2 linked regions of the Ruegeria pomeroyi DSS-3 genome follow. The protein of the gene in region 2 interacts with the protein of the main gene of each other region in a pairwise test. Links are inferred from orthologs where the notes say so. Each region holds a gene or a part of one and is shown on either strand. Other genes may lie near its edges. The genes, in order: pepT and tpiA.

Region 1 (11,533 bases), 1.3 Mb from region 2 along the record:
GGGGACCGCGCTGATGCTGGGCGAGGCCGCCGCCGAAGGGCGCGGCGTGCGTCTGGACGACGTGGCTGACCGCGCCCGCGATGGCATCACCGGGGCGCGCACGCGCGGCGATATCGGATTTCACGCCATTCGCGGTGGCGACATCGTGGGTGAGCATGACGTGCTGTTTGCCGCCCCGGGCGAGCGGATCGTGCTGCGCCACGTGGCCAGCGACCGCGCGGTGTTTGCGCGCGGCGCGCTCAAGGCCGCGCTCTGGGGGCAAGGAAAGGCGCCCGGGCATTACGACATGGTCGACGTGCTCGGGCTCTGAGCCTCAGTCCCGCTTGCGCTTTGGCGGAGCTTCACCGCCCGGGCGCCCCGCTGCGGGGCGCGACGCGCCAGCTGTCGGTTTCCCACCCGGTTTCTTGCCGCCCGGTTTCACGCCGGGTTTGGCGCCAGGCTTTGCCCAGGGCTTGCCGCCGGGTTTGTCACTGGGTTTGCCGCCCGGTTTGCTGCTCGGCTTGACACCGGGGCCCGAGGCCGGTTTGCGCGGTTTATACGGCTTCTCGGATTTGCCGGCATGCAGCGTTGCGCGCGCCGGTTTCGCGGGCCTGTCGGCGCCGTCTTCCCTGGCGCGTCTGGGTTTTGCCGGGGCCGGGGTGGCCTCGCGCTCTCTGAACGGGCGCGGTTCGGCTGCGGGCGCTGCGCTGTCGCGATCGGCCTTATGGCGTGGCTTCGCCGGTTTGAACGGCTTTGCCGCCGGCCGGTCGCTGCGCGGGCGGGGCTTGCCTTGCGGGCCGCGGGTCATTTCCGGCACGCCATCCAGCAGCCGCGCGGTGATCTCGCCTTCGACGACACCGGACGGGCCGATCTGGTCCAGGAACCCCTGAACCGCCGCTTCGGCCAGTTCCACATGGGTTTCCTGCGCCTGCATGGTGATCTTGCCGATCTGGCTTTTCTCCAGATTGCCGGCCCGGCACAGCAGCGGCAGCAGCCAGCGCGGTTCGGCCCGCTGTTCGCGCCCGACCGACAGCGAGATCCAGCGCGAGGGGCCGAAACTTGCCGCCACAGACGGGGCGCCGCGCGCGGGCGGCTGGTTCAGTTCCTCGGGCGCGGTCAGCTTGGCGCGATAAAGACGCAGACAGGCAACCGCAATCTGCTGGGCCGTGAACTGCTCCATCAGGCCGGCGGCGATGCGGGTTTCCTCGTCCTCGACCGGATCGGTCCAGAGCGGATCGGCCAGCAGACGCGCTTCGTCTTTGGCCAGGATATCCTCGGGCGTGGGCGCCTGGGTCCATTCGGCCTCGATCTTGGCCCATTTCAGCAGGCGCGAGGCTTTTTTCGAGATCTTGTCCGGGACGATCAGCGCCGAAATCCCCTTGCGCCCGGCGCGTCCGGTACGGCCCGAACGGTGCAGCAGACCTTCGGTATTGGTCGGCAGATCGGCGTGGATCACCAGGTCGAGATTGGGCAGGTCGATGCCGCGCGCGGCCACATCGGTGGCGACGCAGACCCGGGCGCGCCCATCGCGCATGGCCTGCAAGGCATGGCTGCGCTCGTCCTGGCTCAACTCTCCGGACAGGCTGACCACGGCAAAGCCACGGTTGGCCAGACGTGCGGTCAGCCGCGCCACGGCGGCGCGGGTATTGGCGAATACGATGGCGGTGGGCGCATCATGGAACCTGAGCAGGTTGATGATCGCGTGTTCGCCGTCACCGCCCGAAACCTGCACCGCCTGATACGAGATATCGGAATGCTGGCGTTCGCCGCCCAGGGTCGAAATGCGCGCGGCCTGGCGCTGATAGGTCTTGGCCAGTTCCGCGATGGCCGGAGAGACGGTTGCCGAGAACAGCAGGGTGCGGCGGTCTTCGGGTGCCTCGCCCAGCATGAACTCCAGGTCCTCGCGAAAGCCGAGGTCAAGCATCTCGTCGGCCTCGTCCAGCACCACGGCGCGAATATCGGCCAGATCAAGCGCGCCGCGCGTGATGTGGTCGCGCAGGCGCCCCGGCGTGCCGACGACGATATGGGCGCCGCGCTCCAGCGTCCGGCGCTCGGTGCGGGCATCCATGCCGCCGATACAGGTGGCGATGCGCCCTCCCGCCTTGGCGAACAGCCATGTCAGTTCGCGGCTGACCTGCAAGGCCAGCTCACGGGTGGGGGCCACGATCAGCGCCAGTGGCGCGGCGGGCGGGCCCAGCGTTTCGGCCTCGCCCAGCAGGGTTGGAGCAATGGCAAGACCAAAGCCCACGGTCTTGCCCGATCCGGTCCGGGCCGAGACAAGCAGGTCGGCGCTGGCCAACTCGGGGTCGGTGACCGCCTGTTGTACATCGGTCAGCGTGTCGAAGCCGCGCTCGGCGAGGGCATCGAGAAGGGGGGAAGTCATCAGGGGAATGTCCAATAGGGCGCGGGACTCACCCCGGCGCAAAGATTGGGCCATGTAACGAAGAGAGGCGCATTTGTCCATGCCCGGTGGCGCGAATGCTGCGAATACCGGCTATGTCGCGGCCAGATGGGCGTCTGCTAGCCGATGGTGCGGCAGACATGATCGGCGCAGGCCAGATCCTGCGCGGCGATGCCAAGCGAGCGGTAGAGTGTGATCGCATCGGTGCCCGAGCGCCCCGGAATCTTGCCCGAGAGAACCTCGCCGATCTCGCCCCTGACATGCGCCTCGCTCATCGCGCCCGTTTCCAGAGCCGAGATGATCTCGCGCGCCTGGGCAAAGGCCGAGGGGCGGTAATCGACGAACAGCTCGGATTTCAGCAGCAGCGTTTCGTCGATTTCCTGCATCGAGGGGATCGAGGCGCCGACCGCGTTCACATGCGTGCCCGGCCCGATCCAGTCGCCATGCAGAACCACCGAGGGCGAGGAGGTCAGCGTGCAGACGATATCGGCCCCGCTGACCGCCTGTTCGACATCGGTGGCAGCGGTGAACGTGATGCCGGGATAATGATCGGCCATGCGCCGGACAAATGCGGCGGCGCGCTCGGGGTTGCGCCCGGCAACCCTGATCTCGGCAATCTCGCGCACCAGTGTCAGCGCTTCGATATGGCTTTCGGCCTGCTCGCCCGTGCCGATCAGCGCCAACACCTGCGCGTCAGACCGGGCCAGCGCCCGTGTCGCCACCGCGGTTGCGGCTGCGGTGCGGATCGCGGTGATCGCATCGGCATCCAATGCCGCGCGGGGCTGCCCGGTCTCGGCATCGAACAGCAGCACGGTTCCGGTATGCGAGCTGAGCCCCTTGGCGGGATTGCCGGGAAACAGGCTGAGGACCTTGATCCCATAAAGTGTGGGGTCGCTCAGCGCGCCGGGCATCACGCCCAGCCGGTTGGTGCCGTTGATATCCATCACCGTGCGCAGCGGCAGATTGGCCTTCCCTTGCGAAACTTGGATCATCGTCTTTTCCACCACCTCGATGGCATCGCGCATCGGCAAGTGCTGGCGGATTTCTTCGGCGGATATGATCTTCATGACAGGCTCTCCTCCCCGGCGGGCCAGATCGCATGATCGCCTGTCAGGCCCAGCACCTCGCGCAGCAATGCGGTATAGGCGTCGGGACGGGTGACATAGGGAAAGTGGCTGGTAGCGCGGAACCGATAGGCGCGCGCGGGCGTCAGCGCAGCGCGCAGGGCCGAGCGCATCGGCGGCGAAATCAGATGGTCGTCATCGCTTTCGACAGTGAACATGCGATCACGTGGCAGGCTTTGCGCGGGCAGTTCCGGCGCGGTTTTCAGCGCCTGCAATCGCGCGCGCAATTCGCCTTCGGGAATGCGTGTGCGCACCTCTTGCAGCAAGAGCCTCGCCAGATCGCTATAGGGATGGTCGGGTGCCTGCCAGCTCGCCAGCCCGGCCTCGAACCCGGCGCGCAGATCGTCGATTGGCGTGGTGGCAAGGTCTAGCGCATAGGGTGGCACCTGGTCGATCCCGCGAACCGAGGCCAGCGTATTGGCCGCCACCAGCCCGCCGCACAGCGCCGGTTCGGTGGCAGTCAGATACTGTGCCAGATAGCCGCCCAGCGACGAGCCGAGTATGGTCGCGCCCTGCATTTCGGCATCCGAGATAATCTGCGCCAGATCGGCCGCCCAATCGCTGATCCCGCCCGAGGCCGGATAGCTGACCGCGAGGATGCGCGCCTCACCCGACAGCGCTGCGATCTGTTGCCAGAAGATATCGGCCCGGCCCAGCGTACCCGGGATCAGCACCAGCGCGGGGCCGCTTTGCCCCACCCGGATCACGCCCCAGTCGCGGCCATGGACGACATGGCGCGCTTCCGGGTGCAGGGCGGCAAACTTGTCGCGTTCTTCTGTCAGATTACGCTCGCCCAAACCTCAGCCCTTTGCTGCCATCTGCGCCAGTCTCAGGCAGGTGCGCGTGGCGGTTGCCATGTCCTGCACCGAAATCCATTCCAGAGGTCCGTGGATGCATTGCATGCCGGTAAAGATATTGGGCGTCGGCACCCCCATTTCGGTCAGGCGAGAGCCGTCGGTGCCGCCCCGGATCGGGACCGAGATCGGCGCGACCCCTTCGGCCTCGGCCGCCGCGCGGGCCAGTTCGACGGGTGTCATGTCCTTTTCCAGCCAATAGCGCATGTTGCGGTATTGCGGATAGATCTCGCACTTGATCGCCGCGCGCGGCTCGCCCGCCTGCACGGCAGCGCAGACTTGGCGCAGCAACTCGCCCTTGGCGGCAAGCCCGTCGCGCTCGAAATCGCGCAGGATGAACTTGATCACCATCTCGGACGAGCCGCCCTCCATATCGGTGGCGTGGATAAACCCGTCGCGCCCGTCGGTGGTTTCGGGGGTCATCGTTGCTTGCGGCAGGGTCTGCACGATCTTCGCGGCGAGGTGGATGGCATTGACCATCTTCTCCTTGGCCCAGCCAGGATGGATCGACACGCCTGTCACTGTCACCACCGCGCGGTCGGCCGAGAAGCTTTCATACTCGATCTCGCCCACCTGCCCGCCGTCCAGCGTATAGGCGAAATCGGCGCGCAGATCGGCGGGCAACCGTTCATTTACGCCGTGCCCGATCTCTTCGTCGGGGGTAAAGGCCACGCGGATCGGGCCGCGCGCGATATCGGGGCTGTTCAGCAGGTGCCGCGCCATGGTCATGATTATCGCCACCCCCGCCTTGTCATCGGCGCCGAGCAGCGTGGTGCCGGATGCGGTGATCAGGTCATGGCCGATCTTTTCCGCCAGATAGGGGTGTTCGGCGGGCGACAGCACCAGCGCGGGATCGTCGGGAAAGGTGATGTCGCCGCCGTTATAGCCGCCGATCACGCGTGGCTTCACGCCGCTGGCGTTGAACTGCGGTGCAGTGTCTACATGAGCAAGGAACCCAACGGTCGGCCCCGGCGCGGTACCCGGAATGGTGGCCAGCACCACGCCATACTCGGTCAGTTCCACATCCTGTGCGCCCATTTCGACCAGCTCGTCGCGCAGCAGGTGCAGCATGTCGAACTGGCAGGCGGTGCTGGGCGAGGTGGGCACGCTTTCGTCGCTCTGGCTGTCGATGGCGGCATAGCGCACGAGACGGTCCTGAAGTTCCTTGTCGAATTGGTTTTGCATGTCACCTCCTGCGGTTGTCGCGATCAAAGGCGCAGGTCCGGGACAAGTCAAGCGGGCCGCTGGGTCGCCGCAGGGTGTCGCAAAAAGACGGGGTCGGTCGGCCAGTACGCTTTACCTCTGCGCCCTGTCCCGCTAGCCATGGCGGGGAACCAGTGGAAAAGGACCGTGTCATGATCGAAACCGTCTCGGAAAACGCCTGTTTCGGCGGTGTACAGGGTGTCTATCGCCATGCCTCGGCCGCCACCGGCTGTGACATGACCTTTGGCCTGTTCCTGCCGGCCGAGGCCAAGGACGGCCCGGTGCCGGTGCTGTGGTACCTGTCGGGCCTGACCTGCACCCATGAAAACGCCATGGTCAAGGCGGGTGCGCAGGGATGGGCCGCCGAGCAGGGAATCGCGTTGGTGTTTCCCGATACCTCGCCGCGCGGCGAGGGTGTCGCGGATCACGCGGATTACGATCTGGGTCAGGGCGCCGGGTTCTATGTGAACGCCACCCAGGAACCCTGGGCCCCGCATTTCCGCATGTGGGATTACGTGGCCGAGGAACTGCCAGCGCTGGTGGCGGAACATTTCGCCATCGACCCCACCCGTCAGGCGATCACCGGCCATTCCATGGGCGGGCACGGGGCGCTGACACTGGCGATGAACCTGCCGGGCCGCTATCGCTCGGTCTCGGCCTTCGCACCGATTTCGAACCCGACGGGCAGCGATTGGGGCCGCAAGCAGCTGAACGCCTATCTGGGAACAGACGAGGCGGCCTGGGCGAAACATGACGCGACGCTGATGATGCAACAGGCGGGTTTTGACGGTCCGATCCTGATCGACACCGGCACCAGTGACCAGTTCATCGACCTGCTCCGCCCCGAGGCGCTGGCCGCCGCCATCGCCGAGCGCCGCCAGCAGGCGACGGTGCGGCTGCAACCGGGGTATGATCATTCCTATTTCTTCGTCTCCAGTTTCATGGAAGACCACGTGTCGTTCCATGCCGAAGCGCTTTATCGGGATTGAGCGGCGGTATGAGCACGTTCGACTATGACCTGATCATCATCGGTTCCGGCCCCTCGGGCCGGGCCGCCGCAATTCAGGCGGGCAAGCTGAAACGCCGGGTGCTGGTGATCGACCGCAAGGACCGGCTGGGTGGTGTCTCGGTCCATACCGGCACCATCCCGTCCAAGACGCTGCGCGAAACGGTGCTGAACCTGTCGGGCTGGCGCGAGCGCAGCTTTTACGGGCGCTCCTACCGGGTCAAGGACCGGATCAGCGCCGAGGATCTCAAGGCGCGGCTGCACATGACGCTCGATTACGAGGTCGACGTGCTGGAGCATCAGTTCAACCGCAACCATATCGACACGCTGAACGGGTTGGCGCGCTTTGTCGGCCCGCACGAGATCGAGGTCGCGACCGAGGCGGGCGATACCACGCGCCTGACCGCCGCCAAGTTCCTGATCGCCACCGGAACCAAGACCTATCGCCCCGACTACGTGCCGTTCAATGGCAAGACGGTGGTCGATGGCGACGACTTTCTGGAGATGGAGCGGATCCCGCGTTCGCTGGCCGTGATCGGCGCCGGGGTGATCGGGGTCGAATATGCCAGCATGTTCTCGGCGCTGGATGTGCGGGTGACGCTGATCGAACCGCGCGAGACCTTTCTCGACTTCATCGACCGCACCCTGATCCAGGAATTCACCCATCAGATCCGCGAAAACGGTGTCGATCTGCGGCTGGGTTCGGCGGTGGAGAAGATCGAGGATACCGGTAGCCATATCGAGATCAGCCTGGCCAATGGCCGCCATATCCGCGCCGAGATGCTGCTGTTCGCCGCTGGTCGGATGGGCGCGACCTCGGCCCTGAACCTCGACGCGGTGGGGCTGGAAACCGATCACCGCAACCGGATCACCGTGGATCGCAAGACCTATCAGACATCGGTGCCCCATATCTATGCCACCGGCGATGTGATCGGGCATCCTTCGCTTGCCTCGACCTCGATGCAGCAGGGGCGGGTCGCGGCCTGTCATGCGCTGGAAACGCCGACCCTGCCGGAAAGCCCCTGGTTCCCCTATGGCATCTATTCGGTGCCCGAGATGTCCACCTGCGGCATGTCAGAGGAAGAGTTGCAGGAACGCGGCATCCCCTACGAGGTGGGCGTGGCGCGATTCCGCGAAACCTCGCGCGGGCATATCATGGGGCTGGAACATGGTATGCTGAAGATGCTGCTGAGCCTCAAGACCCGCCGCGTGCTGGGGGTGCAGATCGTGGGCGAGGGCGCGACCGAGCTGATCCATATCGGCCAGGCGGTGATGAACCTGAAAGGCACGGTGGACTATTTCGTGCAGAACACGTTCAACTATCCCACCCTGGCCGAGGCCTATCGCACCGCCGGTCTGGACGCGTTCAACCGGATGCCCATCCCCGAGGAGTTCAAGGTGAAGAAGCCCAAGAAGTAGCGGTGAGGGTGGCGGCTGTGCGGACGAAGTTGCCGTTGAATCGAAAGCGTATTCTGCGCAGAATTCTGGTTTAGAGATTCTTGGGTTTCAATATGTCATCAGATCAAAGCTTCGCTATTGTCGTCATGTCGATGCTCGCAACCTATGGATTTCTTTTAGCGGTTTCTCAACGATATCGGGACGATACAATAAAGATGTTCCGCATGGAGAAATCGTCGCTTCGTGTTGCGTTTGAACACCCTCTGGCAACACTAGCCCATATTCTGTCACTCGTTTTGCCAGTCTATTTGATGGGCTTGCCGTCGTAGCGCTCGCAACTCTGGGCTCTTTGCGGCCATCCCCCTACCTCTCCCCCACCAAACCCCCTATACATCGCCCCCATGACAACCCTCTACGTCGATGCCGATGCCTGCCCGGTCCGGGCCGAGGCCGAGCGGGTGGCCACCCGGCACCGGCTGCGCATGGCCGTTGTGTCGAACGGGGGGCTGCGCCCGTCGCAAAATCCGCTGGTCGAAACCGTGATCGTGCCCGACGGGCCGGATGTGGCCGACCAGTGGATCGCCGAGCGCGCCGGGCGCGGCGATGTGGTGATCACCGCCGACATTCCGCTGGCTGCCAAATGTGTCGAGGCGGGCGCCCGGGTGCTGCGCCACAATGGCGAGGCCTTCACCCCCGCCAATATCGGCCAGCAACTGGCGATGCGCGACCTGATGGCCGACCTGCGCGCCGCCAACCCGCTGGGCGCGGGTGGTGGCGGCAAACCCTTTTCCAAGGCCGATCGCGCCCGCTTTCTGGACGCGCTGGAGCGCGAGATCCGCGCGGCGCAAAGGGATGCCCAGGGCTGATATTTGGCCCGCAATCCCCTTGGCGGGTGGTATTTGGGGGAAAAGCGCCCGCATCCCGCCGCCGGGGGCCAAAACCCCTTGTCAGCCATCCCGACCCCTAGTATAGCGCGCGGGTTCTCGATGAGAATTTGGCGGCGGGGTGATTCCCGCCGTTTGGGTTCGACGAGGGTTTGCGATGCGCGCGGATCCTCCTCTCAACCCCAACGCCTGACAAAAAGGCATGACAATGCAAAGCCAAAATATCCGTATCCGGCTGAAGGCATTTGACTATCGCGTTCTGGACGCCAGCACGCAAGAGATCGTCAACACTGCCAAGCGGACCGGCGCGCAAGTGCGCGGCCCGATCCCGCTGCCGAACAAGATCGAGAAGTTCACGGTTCTCCGTGGCCCTCACGTCGACAAGAAAAGCCGTGACCAGTTCGAGATCCGCACTCACAAGCGGCTCCTGGATATCGTTGATCCGACCCCGCAGACGGTGGACGCGCTGATGAAGCTCGACCTCGCCGCCGGCGTGGACGTCGAGATCAAGCTGCAGTCGTAAGATCGGAGGGTAGAGAATGCGTTCCGGTATTATCGCAAAGAAAGTCGGCATGACCCGGCTGTTCATGGAAGACGGCAAGCAGATCCCTGTGACCGTTCTTCAGCTGGACAACCTGCAGGTCGTCGCCCAGCGCACCACCGAGAAGGATGGCTATACCGCCGTTCAGCTGGGTGCAGGCACCCCCAAGATCAAGCGCGTGTCCAAGGCCATGCGCGGCCACTTCGCCGCACAGAAGGTCGAGCCCAAGCGCAAGCTGGCCGAGTTCCGCGTGTCCGAAGACGCGCTGATCGAAGTTGGCGCCGAGATCTCGGCCGAGCATTTCCTGACCGGCCAGAAGGTCGACGTGTCGGGGACCTCGATCGGTAAGGGTTTCGCCGGTGCCATGAAGCGCCACAACTTCGGTGGTCTGCGCGCCTCGCACGGCGTGTCGATCAGCCACCGTTCGCACGGCTCCACCGGTCAGTGTCAGGACCCGGGCCGCGTGTTCAAGGGTAAGAAGATGGCCGGTCACATGGGTGCTGCCCGTGTCACCACCCAGAACCTCGAAGTCGTGAAAACCGACGCCGAGCGTGGTCTGGTCTTCATCAAGGGCGCCGTGCCCGGTCCGAAGTCCGGCTGGGTCACCGTCAAGGATGCCGTCAAGAAGAAAGCACCGGAAGGCCTGCCCTTCCCGGCTGCTGTGAAATCGGCCGCAACCGAAGCACCTGTTGCCGAAGCGCCCGCCGAAGGGGGTGAAGCATGAAACTCGATGTGATCAAACTCGACGGCACCAAGGCCGGCAACATCGACCTGGACGAAGCGCTGTTCGGTCTCGAACCGCGCGCGGACATCCTGCACCGTGTGGTCCGCTGGCAGCGCAACAACGCGCAGGCCGGTACCCACAAGGTGCTGACCAAGTCCGAGGTCAGCTACTCGACCAAGAAGATCTACCGCCAGAAAGGCACCGGCGGCGCTCGCCATGGCTCGCGCAAATCGCCGACCTTCCGTCACGGTGGTGTCTACAAGGGTCCGACCCCGCGTTCGCACGGCCACGACCTGACCAAGAAGTTCCGCAAGCTGGGCCTGCGCCACGCGCTGTCGGCCAAGGCCAAGGCGGGTGAACTGGTCGTGATCGAGAACGCCGAGGCCGAAGGCAAGACCGCAGCTCTGGCCAAGCAGGTTGCAAACCTGGGCTGGAAGCGCGCGCTGGTCATCGACGGCGCCGCGGTCAACGAAGGGTTCGCCCGCGCCGCGCGCAACATCGAAGGTCTGGATATCCTGCCGTCGATGGGCGCAAACGTCTATGACATCCTCAAGCGTGACACCCTGGTGCTCACCAAAGCGGCTGTCGAAGCACTGGAGGCTCGTCTGAAATGAGCGCGAAAGCACAACATTACGACGTGATCCGCAAGCCGATCATCACCGAGAAATCGACCATGGCATCCGAAAACGGCGCCGTGGTGTTCGAAGTGTCGATCGACAGCAACAAGCCGCAGATCAAGGAAGCGGTCGAATCGCTGTTCGGTGTCAAGGTGAAGGCGGTCAACACCACCATCACCAAAGGCAAGGTCAAGCGGTTCCGCGGCCAGCTGGGCAAGCGGAAAGACGTGAAAAAGGCCTATGTGACCCTCGAAGAGGGTAACACGATCGACGTGTCGACCGGCCTCTGAGCGACCCCGCTCTTGCAACAGATCGAACCCCGGCTGCCCCGTGCAGCCGGGGTTTTTCGTTTGGCGGCTCGACGCGGATGTTTCGGGTTGATCATCCGCCCCGCTCTTGGTTCAGTCCGGGGCAGGGCCGCAGGCCCGCATTCATTCAGGGCAAGAGAGATTTCAGATGACAATCGAGGCGGTGATTTTCGACATCGGCAATGTGCTGATCGAGTGGCAGCCCGAGCGCTATTACGACCGTGTTCTGGGCGAGGAGCGGCGGCGGCAGATGTTTGCCGAGGTCGATTTGCACGGGATGAACGACCTTGTCGATCAGGGCCATCATTTCACCGACACGATCTATGACTGGGCCGAGAAATATCCCGACTGGCGTGACGAGATCCGGGCCTGGCATGACAGCTGGATCGAGCTGGCCACGCCCGAAATCCCGCATTCGGTGCGCCTGCTTAGGGCGCTCAGAAACAAGGGCGTGCCGGTCTTTGCGCTGACCAATTTCGGAGTACAGAACTTCG
Region 2 (11,502 bases):
AAGGGCAGAGCACCCGGCCCCGTGAGGGCTGCGCGGAAGGAAATCTGCAGATGGCGCCGAAGCGCGGGCCTTTGTTTCTTGCCCGCGTAGGGCAAAACATTATCCCACCATAGGGACAAGAAACGGGATAACGTTTTCTTCACAACTCTGCCATGCCGCTGATGCATGGCCGCCGAGGGGCGCCCGCGCTCAGAGCGGCTCGATATCGCCCTGCGCCCGCCCGGCGTGGAACGCGGCCTCCCAGGCCTCGAACGTACCGCCTGCGATGGCCTCTCGCATGCCCTGCATGATCTCCTGGAAATAATGCAGGTTGTGCCAGGTCAGCAGCATCGAGCTGATGATCTCCTGACTGCGGAAGACGTGATGCAGATAGGCGCGGCTGTAATTGCGGCAGGCTGGGCAAGTGCAGGCCTCGTCCAGCGGGCGCGGGTCGTCCATGTGCCGCGCGTTCTTGATGTTGAGAACCCCGTGCCGGGTAAACACCTGCCCGGTGCGGCCCGAGCGGGAGGGCAAGACGCAATCCATCATGTCAATGCCCCGCTTGACCGCGCCGACGATATCATCGGGCTTGCCCACCCCCATCAGATAGCGCGGCTTGTCCTCGGGCAGAAAGCCCGGCGCATAGTCGAGACAGTCAAACATCGCCGCCTGCCCCTCGCCAACCGCGAGGCCGCCAACCGCATAGCCATCAAAGCCGACGCTCCTCAGCGCTTGCGCGCTTTCCTCGCGCAGGTCCTGCTCCAGCCCGCCCTGCATGATCCCGAACAGGGCATGCCCCGGACGATCGCCAAAGGCCTCGCGCGAGCGTTCGGCCCAGCGCATCGAAAGCCGCATGCTCTCGGCGATGCGGTCGCGGTCGGCCGGCAGTGCGGGGCATTCATCGAAACACATGACGATATCGCTGCCCAACAGGCGCTGGATCTCCATCGAGCGTTCCGGGGTCAGTTCGTGCTTGGACCCGTCGATATGGGATTTGAAGGTCACGCCCTTTTCGGTCAGCTTGCGCAACCCCGCCAGCGACATCACCTGAAAGCCGCCGCTATCGGTCAGGATCGGGCGGTCCCAGTTCATGAACCTGTGCAAGCCCCCCAGCCGGTCGATCCGCTCGGCGGTGGGCCGCAGCATCAGGTGATAGGTATTGCCCAAGAGAATATCGGCACCGGTGGCGCGCACGCTTTCGGGCATCATCGCCTTGACCGTCGCCGCCGTCCCCACCGGCATGAAGGCCGGTGTGCGCACCCCGCCGCGCGGCGTATGGATCACGCCGGTACGCGCCTTGCCATCGCTGGCATGCAGGTCAAAAGAGAAACGCTCGCTCATCTCATCCTCGCGGCTCGGGTCAACCGGGCAGGCTTTGCCCCAAGCGCGCCGGCAATGCAAGCGGCGCGCCCGATTTCCCCTTTGCGCGGCGAACCATACAGCCCATACCTGTATTGAATGACGGCAACACACGCCCCATATGTATACCATAGTACACAATAATCAGGGACACAGCATGACCGAAGACCAGATCATCGGCCTTCTCAGCCAGAACATCATCTATCTCGCCGCCGCGATCTTTATCATCGTGGTCATCCTCAAGGGTATCCGCATCGTGCCCCAATCCGAGAAATTCGTGGTCGAACGGTTCGGACGGCTGCATGCGGTGCTGGGGCCAGGCATCAACTTTATCGTGCCCTTCCTTGATGTGGTCCGGCACAAGATTTCGATCCTTGAGCGGCAATTGCCCACCGCCAGCCAGGACGCGATCACCAAGGATAACGTGCTGGTGCAGGTGGACACATCGGTGTTCTACCGGATCACCGAACCGGAAAAGACGGTCTATCGCATCCGCGACGTGGATGGCGCCATCTCGACCACCGTGGCCGGGATCGTGCGGGCCGAGATCGGCAAGATGGACCTGGACGAGGTGCAATCGAACCGGGCGCAACTGATCTCGACCATCAAATCCTCGGTCGAGGATGCGGTTGACGATTGGGGGATCGAGGTCACCCGGGCCGAAATCCTGGACGTGAACCTGGATCAGGCCACCCGCGACGCCATGCTGCAACAGCTGAACGCCGAGCGGGAACGCCGCGCTCAGGTGACCAAGGCCGAAGGCGCCAAGCGGGCGGTCGAACTGAATGCCGATGCCGAGCTTTACGCCGCCGAACAGACCGCCAAGGCCCGCCGCATCGAGGCCGAAGCCGAGGCCTATGCCACCGAGGTCGTGGCCCGCGCCATCGCCGCGCACGGGCTGGAGGCGGCGCAATACCAGGTGGCGCTGAAACAGGTCGAGGCGCTGAATGCGCTGGGTAATGGCGCCGGAAAACAGACCATTATCCTGCCCGCCAATGCGCTGGAGGCCTTTGGCGACGCGTTCAAACTGCTGAAAGGAGGCAAGTGATGTCGGATGCGCTCTGGTCGGTATGGTGGCTCTGGATCGCCGGTGCGCTGGCACTGGGTGTGGTCGAGATGCTGCTGCCGGGCTTCATCTTCCTGGGTTTTGCCATCGGCGCTGCACTGACTGGGCTGATGCTGCTGGCGGTGACCCCGTCGCTGCCGGTGCTGCTCTTGGTCTTCGCCGCGCTGTCACTGGCCGCATGGCTGCTGCTCAGACGCAGCTTTGCATTGCCCACGGGCCAGGTGAAAACCTTCAAGGACGATATCAACGGGTGAGGCGCAGGAGTTTTCCGGCACGGAAAACAAGCCGGAAAAATTCAATTTTTCCGGCCCCCACCCAGCAACAAGGGGTGCCCTGCCCTCTGGACGGCCCCGGCCCCATTCCCTATATAATCGCTCAGGAAACAAGCCGAGGCCCAGATGACCCACGCGACAGAACCCATGGAAGGCGCGCCGCTGATTGCGCCCTCTTCCGTCGACCACGACCTGTACGAGCCGGTGGTCGAGGCCTGCCGCACGGTCTATGACCCCGAGATCCCGGTCAATATCTTCGAACTGGGTCTGATCTATACCGTCGAGATTTCGGATGAGAACGAGGTCCGGGTGATCATGACCCTGACCGCACCCGGTTGCCCCGTGGCTGGCGAGATGCCCGGCTGGGTGGCGGCAGCGGTCGAAAGCGTGCCCGGCGTCAAATCGGTCGAGGTCGAAATGACCTGGGACCCGCCCTGGGGCATGGAGATGATGTCGGACGAGGCGCGGCTGGAACTGGGCTTCATGTGATCGGCGCAGGGCGGTTATCCACAGAAAACCGGCCCCTGTTACAAAACCTTTACCCGACCGTCATGCTGTGTTGATCCGCCTGTTACAGGCCTCGGCCAGCCTTGCCCGCGGCCGTGGTCCGGATCCCATCCACTCCCGGACCAGACATCATCACCGGCCTCGGGTCCTGCCCTACCCCCATCGTGGGATCCACACCAGAACGGGCCGCTCTTGCCCGAGAGCGGCCCCCTTTCTTTCAGCCACCCTTGAGCCAGGCCCCCAAGCGCCCTAGATTAGGGGCAACGCGCGACAATGGAGATTTTCATGTTCGGCATTCCCGGCAAGCAGGCGGTGACCATGACCCCCCGGGCGGCGACCCAGATCGCCCGCCTGATGGACAAGGGCGGCCATACCGGGCTGCGCATCGGCGTCAAGAAAGGCGGCTGTGCCGGCATGGAATACACCATGGATTATGTGGATCAGGCCGATCCGCATGACGAGGTGGTCGAGCAGGACGGCGCCCGCATCCTGATCGCACCGATGGCGCAGATGTTCCTGTTCGGCACCGAGATCGACTATGAGGTCTCGCTGCTGGAATCCGGCTTCAAGTTCAAGAACCCCAATGTGGTCGATGCCTGCGGCTGCGGGGAATCGATCAAGTTCGACGAGTCGCTCGCCAGCCGCTGATCCGGCCCGCGCCCCACACCCCGCCCGCCGCGATTGTCACGCCGCGCCACCGATGCTATCGGGGGCCGAGATTTCACAAACAGCGATTTTGGGAGAGAGCAATGCGGCGCAAACTTGCAGCAGGGAACTGGAAGATGAACGGCACCGGCGCCGCGCTCGACGCGCTGGAGGCAATTGCCGGGGCGCATTCCGCCGCCGCTGTTGATCTGCTGATCTGTCCGCCCGCCACGCTCCTTTACCGCGCTGCACAGGTCGCAGAAGGCAGCCGGGTGCGGATCGGCGGCCAGGATTGCCACGCCGTCACCGCAGGTGCCCATACCGGCGATATCAGCGCCATGATGCTAGCCGACGCCGGTGCCAGCGCCGTCATCCTTGGCCATTCCGAACGCCGCGCCGATCATGGCGAGACCGACGCGCAGGTCTGCGACAAGGCGCGCGCGGCGCTTGAGGCCGGGCTGATCGCCATCATCTGCATCGGCGAGACCCTGGCCCAGCGCGAGGCGGGCCAGACGCTCGACGTGGTCTGCGCGCAACTGGCCGGTTCGGTGCCCGACGGGATCGACGGCACCCGGGTCGTGGTCGCCTATGAGCCGGTCTGGGCCATCGGCACCGGGCTGGTGCCGACGCTGGAACAGATTGCCGAGGTTCACGACACCCTGCGCCAGCAGCTGATCGGGCGGTTCGGGTCGGAGACCGCCGAGGCGATCCGCCTGCTTTATGGCGGCTCGGTCAAGCCGGGCAACGCGGCCGAAATCTTTGCGGTTTCGAACGTGGATGGCGCGCTGGTCGGCGGCGCCAGCCTGACTGCCGCCGATTTCTCGCCCATCGTCAGCGCGCTGGAACAGGCGGCGGGCTGACACCGCCCTTTGCCCCTTGTCCGCGCCGGATGGTCAGGGGATCATGCGCGCATGACATCACAAATGCTCGTTGTGCGGCAGGCGTCGCATCAGGACCTGCCGCAATTGTTCGACCTCTACCGGCACCTCAACCCCGAGGATGTGCCGCCACCCGCGCCGGATGTGGCGCGGGACATCTTGAACCAACTGTGCCGCTACGAAGGCAGCGCCATCTTCCTGGGCGAGGTCACGGGCACCTTGGTCGCCTCCTGCACCCTGATCGTCATTCCCAACCTGATGCGGGGCGGCAGCCCCTATGGGCTGATCGAGAATGTGGTGACCCATGGCGATTTCAGAAAACGCGGATTCGGCAAGGCACTGCTTGATCATGCCTCGGCGGCGGCCTGGCAGGCGGGGTGCTACAAGCTTATGCTGCTGACCGGGTCGTCCCAGCCCGAGGTGCTGCGCTTCTATCAAGGCGCCGGGTTCGAACAGTCCAAAACCGGATTTCAGAAACGGCGCGTTCCGCCACGCCCCGAGGGGTGAGCTTCGGCCCCGCGCCCTCAGGCCCCAAGCATCAGCTTGAGGGCAAAGCCGATCAGAACCACCCCCGACACCTGCCGGAACCGGTCATATCGCGCCTGGGTCATGACAGATCGGCGCAGCAGCTGCGCCAGCGCCGAATAGGTGCCGAGCGACAGGATCGACAGGGCGCAATAGCTGGCGATCAGCAGCGCGGCCTGCGGCGCCAGGGGCTGCGCCGGGTCCAGAACCTGCGGAAACAGCGCGATGTAGAACAGCAGCGCCTTGGGATTGCTGGCCGCCAGCAGAAAGGCCTCGGCAAACAGTGCATGGGCGCGCACGGCGGGCCCGTCCGCCTCAGCTGACAGAATTTTTTCCCGCTTGACCAACAGCTTGACCCCAAGCCAGACCAGATAGGCGATGCCGATCCAGCGGAACGCCTGCCACCACAGAGGGGAGGCCATGGCAAAGGCGGTGATCCCCGCCGCGCAAAGCGTGCCGCCCAGCGCAAGGCCCAGCGCATTGCCCAGGATCGTCGGCACCACCCGCCGGGCACCCAGCTGAAGCGCCCGCCGCAGCGTGTTCAGGTTGGCAGGCCCCGGCGTGACGATATTGACCGCCGATACCATCGCAAATGTTGTCCAAAGCGCCCAGCTCATCCCCTTGCCTTCCGTGTTGAGGTCACCGCGTTCAAGTTAGCGACTTCCATCAACAAAGTTCTTTCTATATCAAAACTACATCGGCTTATTTCCCTCCATTACCGAGGTGGATTATCAAAATGACTTTCACCGAAGAACCCGCACTCGATCCCCTTGATCGCGCGATTCTGGCCGCTCTGGTGCAGGATGCGCGCAGCGGCTGGAGCGAGCTTGCCGCGCAGACGGGTGTCTCGGCTCCCACCATCCGCGAGCGGGTGCGGCGCCTGATCGACAGCGGCGTGATCCGGGGCTTTACCGCCGAAATCTCGCCCCAGGCGCTGGGATACCGGCTGGAGGCGGTGGTTCGGTTTCGCCCCCTGCCCGGTAAACGGCACATCCTGGAACAGCGGATTCAGGAAACCGATCGGATCGTGCAATGTGACAAGGTCACCGGCGAGGACGGCTTTGTCGCGCGCATCCTGCTGCGCGATATCGGCGAACTGGACCCGCTTCTGGAAACCTTTGCGCGGATGGCAACGACCCATACGTCCATCGTCAAGTCCAGCCCGGTCCGAATGCGACCGCCCGCCTTTTGAGCGGCGCAGGACAAGACTGGACCAAGACGCGCGCAGCTGCCTATCCTGCCGGTGACACATAAGGGGATCGCCATGACGGGCGCGAGCGAGCCGGGCCGATTGGGACAGCTTTACGCGACACACGCGGCGCGGTGGCACGCGTCGATCACCAGGCTCGGCTATCCCGATGCCTATGCGCGCCTGACCCGCTGCGACCTGCAGCGCCGCGCGGCCCCTGCCCGGCAGGTCCTGGATGCCGGGTGTGGCACCGGCGCTTTTGCCGAGGCCTATCTGTCGCAAAGCCGCGGGGCGAAGCCCGCCCTGACCGCCCTCGACCCCTCGCCCGAGATGCTGGATCAGGCCCGCAGCCGGCTTGCCCCATGGCAACCCGACTGCCGGCAGGGGCAGCTGGAGGATCTGACACGCCTGAGCGCCCGTTTCGACACCGTGCTGTGTGCCCATGTGGTCGAGCATGTGGCCGATCTGGGCGCGGCGCTGGAGCAATTGCGCGCGGCCCTTCTGCCGGGCGGCAGCCTGCTGCTCTCGGTCAGCAAGCCGCATTGGTGCACGGCGCTGCTGCGCTGGCGCTGGGGCCACCGCGCCTATCGTCCCGAACAGGTCTGTGCCGCCCTCGCCCATCACGGATTTGGCCAGATCGAGCCGGTTCGCTACGTCAAGGGGCCACCCTCGCGCACCAGCTGCGGCTATCGCGCGGTGCGGAAATGAAAAGGGCGGCCCCGAAGGGCCGCCCTTGCGCCGCGTCTGCGGCTGTTACTTGATGATGATCTCTGGCCCCATCAGCGCGTTGGGCAGCACCGTCGACAGCCAGGGAACATAGGTCACCAGGATCAGGAAGACGAACAGCACGGCCAGGAAGGGCAGCGCCGCGCGCACCACGCTCATCATCGGCATCCCCGCCACGCCCGAGGTCACGAACAGGTTCAGACCCACCGGCGGCGTGATCATCCCGATCTCCATGTTCACCACCATGATGATGCCCAGATGGATCGGATCGATCCCCAGTTCGATGGCGATCGGAAACACCAGCGGCGCCACGATGACCAGCAGGCCCGAGGGCTCCATGAACTGGCCGCCGATCAGCAGGATCACGTTGACCACGATCAGGAAGGTGATCGGACCCAGACCCGCCGACAGCATCGCATTGGCCACATGCTGGGGCACCTGCTCGTCGGTCAGCACATGTTTCAGGATCAGCGCGTTGGCGATCACGAACATCAGCGTCACGGTCAGCTTGCCCGCCTCGAACAGGGTGTTGCGGGTGTCCTTGTGAAAGAACGCCCCCACCAGTGCGAGCGGCCGGGTCAGCAGGCTCTTGCGCACGCCCCCGTTGTTCTCTGCCGCCAGCGGCCCCATGTCGCGATAGACGAAAGAGGCCACCAGGAAGGCATAGACCGAGGCCACCGCCGCCGCCTCTGTCGGGGTAAAGATCGCCTTGGTGATGCCGGGGATGCCGTAGATACCCACCATGATCACCACGATCAGCATTAGACCCCACAGCGCATCACGGAAACTGTCACCGATCTCGCCCCAGCCCGCCCAATCGCCCTTGGGCATGCCCTTGATCGTGGCCATGACATAGATCGCCACCATCAGCATGACACCGGCCAGAATGCCCGGAATGACGCCGGCCAGGAACATCCGGCCCACCGAGACCTCGACCGAGGCGGCATAGACCACCATCACGATCGAGGGCGGGATCAGGATGCCCAGCGTGCCCGCGTTACAGATCACACCAGCGGCGAATTCCTTGGTATATCCCGCCTGTTTCATCGCCGCGATGACGATGGACCCGATGGCCACCACCGTCGCCGGGGACGAACCTGACAGGGCGGCAAACATCATGCAAGCAAACACGCCCGAGATGGCAAGACCGCCGCGCAGATGGCCTACACAGGCGATGGCAAACCGGATGATCCGCTGCGCCACCCCGCCCGTGGTCATGAAGGACGAGGCGAGGATGAAGAAGGGGATCGCCAGCAGGGTGAAATGTCCCTCAAACGCCTGGAACAGCGTCTGCGCCACCGAGGCGAGCGAGCTGTCCGAGAAGATCAGCAGGAACAGGACCGAGCTGAAACCGAGCGCAACCGCGATGGGCACCCCGATCAGCAGGAACCCCACCACCATCACAAAGAGAAGCACCACGTCCATCAGTCATCCTTCCCCAGTTGCTCGCGAACTTCTTCCAGTTCGTCCTCGGCCTCGTGGCTGGCGATCATGCGGTCCTGGCCACCGGTCCAGATGCTGCGGGCCACTTGCAGGAACCGCCACAGCAGCAGCCCCATGCTGAGCGGCAGCACCAGATAGGGCACCAGCCGCGGCAGTTTCTCGTATTCGTCGCCCTCGTTGAACACGGTCTCCATCCAGCCCAGGATCGCCGGATGCGGGATGTCGTTGGTCTCGTACCAGCCCTTGGGCCGGAACTCGTCCTCGAACCCGGTCGGAAACACGCGCCCGGTGGTCTGCGGCAGGTTGGCGAAGTTGGACCAGTAGTCCCACGACCCCTTGAGCAGCAGCAGCGTGAACAGGATGCAGACGGTGATCGAGATCATCGCCATCACGCTGCGCCCCTTGGGCGACAGCATGTTGATGACCGCATCGACCCCCAGATGGGCGTTCTTCTTGACGGCATAGCTTGCCCCCAGCAGCACCAGCCAGCCGAACATGAACACCGTCAGTTCCAGCGCCCAGAGAATATTGTGATTGAACACGTAGCGTGCGACCACATTGGCAAAGGTAATCACCGTCATGCAGCCCAGCAGCACCGCGATGATCGTCTCTTCAATGCGATCCACCCAGCTTTCGCTTTTGTGCGGATGCATGTCCCTCGTCCCTTGTTTGTATGAAAAAGGGCGCGGACAGTCCTGCCCGCGCCCCGTCAGGCTACACCCTGATTACATCGAGGCGTTGATGGCCTGGGCGGCGTCGATCGACTCCTGGCCCACGTCGTCCACGAACTTGTCCCAGACGGGCTTCATGGTATCGACCCATTCCTGACGCTGTTCGGCAGTCAGCTGGCGCACCACGCCGCCGGCGGCCAGGATCGCGTCACGGGCCTCGTTGTTGACCTTGGTCGATTCCGCGTTGCGGGCATTGGTTACCTCTGTGAGGATGGTCAGGAACTGGTCGCGCACACCCGCATCCAGGCTGTCCAGCCAGTCGACCGAGGTCACCACCAGATAGTCGATGATGCCGTGGTTGGTCTCGGTGGTGCCGTCCTGCACCTCAAAGAACTTCTGGCCATAGATGTTGGACCAGGTGTTCTCCTGCCCGTCGACAACGCCCTGCTGCAGCGCGCCATAAACTTCGGAGAAGGCCATCTTCTGCGGGCTGGCGCCCATCGCTTCCATCTGCGCGACCAGCACATCCGAGGACTGCACGCGGAACTTAAGCCCGTTGGCATCGGACGGCACCAGAAGCGGCTTGCTCGCCGACATCTGCTTCATGCCGTTGTGCCAGTAGGCCAGGCCCTGAAGGCCACGCTTCTGCATGCTGTCGAGCAGCGCCTGACCGGCATCCGAGGTCTGGAACGCGTCCACCGCATCCACGTTCTTGAACATGAAGGGCAGATCGAAGAGGCGGAATTTCTTGGTGAATTTCTCGAATTTCGACAGCGAGGGCGCGGCCAGCTGCACATCGCCCTGCAACATCGCCTCGAGCACCTTGTCATCATTGTACAGGGTCGAGTTCGGATAGACCTCCATGCACATGGTGCCGTTCATCTCGGCATTGACGCGCTCGGCCAGAAGCGAGGCAGCGATCCCCTTGGGGTGCTTGTCGGTATTGGTCACGTGGGCGAATTTCACCACGATCTCGCCATCGTCGCAGGCGGCGATGGCGGCACCGGCGGTGACGGTCAAGGCCAGCGCGGTAGCGGCGGTTGTCAGGAATTTCATGTCTTTTGTCCTCCCAAAAGTCTGTCACATGCTCCTCGGACGCCAGAGGCGCCACATGGGGGCAGTGAAACGAATCGCCCGGCAGCGCTCAAGACATCTCGCCACGGGTCGGAAGAATGTGAATTTATGAAATAAATTCAGAAAGTTGCGAGTGCTTCCGATTCGAATTCAGAGCGGCGACAAAAGCCGTTGTGCAGGATCTCGCACAGCTCTGCGCAGCCTTGTGCGGATTTTCGCACAAGGTTGCGAATCGCACGCCACCGCTTGCCCGGGGCGTTGGCCAAGAAAATTCGTCGAATTTTCTTGGCGCCTGCCGCGATCGCGTTGCTAGCGGCGATAGGCTTCGGGCTTGATGCCGTAGCGGGCCAGCTTGTCGTAAAAGGTCTTGCGCGGCAGTTTCAGCGCCTGTGCCGCCTCGACGGCGCGGCCGTTGTGGCGCCCCAGCGCCGCGATCAGCAGCGTGCGTTCCACCCGTGCCATCTGCTCGGCCAGCCCCAGCTCGGCGGCCTCGCTCACCTCCTCGGGCATGCCCAGCACGAAACGCATGGCCGCCGACATCAGCGAGCGCGCGTTACCGGGCCAATCCTGCGCCATCAGCGCCGCAAGATGGTCGGGCGTCACGGCAGGCGTGGCGATGCCGGCCTGTTCCGCCGCCTGCATCACGTAATGGCGAAAGATCACCGGGATATCCTCGGGCCGTTCCGCCAACGCCGGAATGCGTACTTGCATCCCCTCCAGCCGATAGAACAGGTCGGCGTTGAAACTCCCCTTCCCCACCAGCGCGGCCAGATCGGCGGTGCTGCCCGCCAGCAGCCTTGCGCCACCGGCCTGTTCCATCTCTTCCAGCAGCGCGTATTGCGCCGCCTGCGAGAGGGCCGAAACCTCGTCCAGGAACAGCGAGCCCTGCGCGGTCTCGGAGCTGAGCCGGGACAGCTCGGCCGCGTCCAGCCCGGCTGCGGCCCGTTTGACAAAACCGCCCAGCGCGCGCGGAGACATCAGGTGGATCACCTCGGCCACTTTGGAAATACCGCTGCCCGCCGGACCGGTCACCAGCACCTCGGCACCGGTGGGGGCGACGCCGCGCACCCGCTCGCGCAGTGCCTCGGCCCGGGCCGAAGTGCCAAACAGCATCCGCGCCGCCGGATCCCCCCGGTCAAGCTGCCGTTTCAGCGCCCGGGTCTCTAGC

Evidence for each region.
Region 1: the proteins of tpiA (region 2) and pepT interact in binary tests that used the Escherichia coli proteins (3 or more experiments, as listed by UniProt). The link is inferred for Ruegeria pomeroyi DSS-3 from one-to-one orthologs.

What each region holds. Positions count from the first base shown.
Region 1 is NC_003911.12:4,039,454-4,050,986, reverse strand. Bases 3,425-6,379 are described here. They hold pepT (peptidase T), read right to left. Parts: upstream 5,544-6,379; coding sequence 4,305-5,543; downstream 3,425-4,304. Other genes in these bases: fghA (S-formylglutathione hydrolase), read left to right, coding at 5,717-6,379; SPO_RS19440 (alpha/beta fold hydrolase), read right to left, coding at 3,444-4,301; SPO_RS19445 (ornithine cyclodeaminase family protein), read right to left, coding at 3,425-3,447. Outside these bases: dapB (4-hydroxy-tetrahydrodipicolinate reductase), read left to right, coding at 1-310; SPO_RS19450 (DEAD/DEAH box helicase), read right to left, coding at 314-2,362; more of SPO_RS19445, read right to left, coding at 2,500-3,424; more of fghA, read left to right, coding at 6,380-6,550; sthA (Si-specific NAD(P)(+) transhydrogenase), read left to right, coding at 6,559-7,986; SPO_RS19420 (YaiI/YqxD family protein), read left to right, coding at 8,367-8,831; rpsJ (30S ribosomal protein S10), read left to right, coding at 9,058-9,372; rplC (50S ribosomal protein L3), read left to right, coding at 9,389-10,114; rplD (50S ribosomal protein L4), read left to right, coding at 10,111-10,728; SPO_RS19400 (50S ribosomal protein L23), read left to right, coding at 10,725-11,021; SPO_RS19395 (HAD family hydrolase), read left to right, coding at 11,188-11,533. UniProt on the Escherichia coli protein: Cleaves the N-terminal amino acid of tripeptides.
Region 2 is NC_003911.12:2,772,114-2,783,615, forward strand. The notes cover bases 2,887-5,810. They hold tpiA (triose-phosphate isomerase), read left to right. Parts: upstream 2,887-3,932; coding sequence 3,933-4,688; downstream 4,689-5,810. Other genes in these bases: SPO_RS13285 (SUF system Fe-S cluster assembly protein), read left to right, coding at 2,887-3,165; SPO_RS13290 (HesB/IscA family protein), read left to right, coding at 3,469-3,831; SPO_RS13300 (GNAT family N-acetyltransferase), read left to right, coding at 4,740-5,213; SPO_RS13305 (LysE family translocator), read right to left, coding at 5,231-5,810. Outside these bases: tRNA guanosine(34) transglycosylase Tgt, read right to left, coding at 190-1,320; SPO_RS13275 (SPFH domain-containing protein), read left to right, coding at 1,496-2,386; SPO_RS13280 (NfeD family protein), read left to right, coding at 2,386-2,658; more of SPO_RS13285, read left to right, coding at 2,803-2,886; more of SPO_RS13305, read right to left, coding at 5,811-5,848; SPO_RS13310 (Lrp/AsnC family transcriptional regulator), read left to right, coding at 5,968-6,423; SPO_RS13315 (class I SAM-dependent methyltransferase), read left to right, coding at 6,496-7,128; SPO_RS13320 (TRAP transporter large permease), read right to left, coding at 7,174-8,571; SPO_RS13325 (TRAP transporter small permease), read right to left, coding at 8,571-9,242; SPO_RS13330 (DctP family TRAP transporter solute-binding subunit), read right to left, coding at 9,315-10,316; SPO_RS13335 (sigma-54-dependent transcriptional regulator), read right to left, coding at 10,644-11,502. UniProt on the Escherichia coli protein: Involved in the gluconeogenesis. Catalyzes stereospecifically the conversion of dihydroxyacetone phosphate (DHAP) to D-glyceraldehyde-3-phosphate (G3P).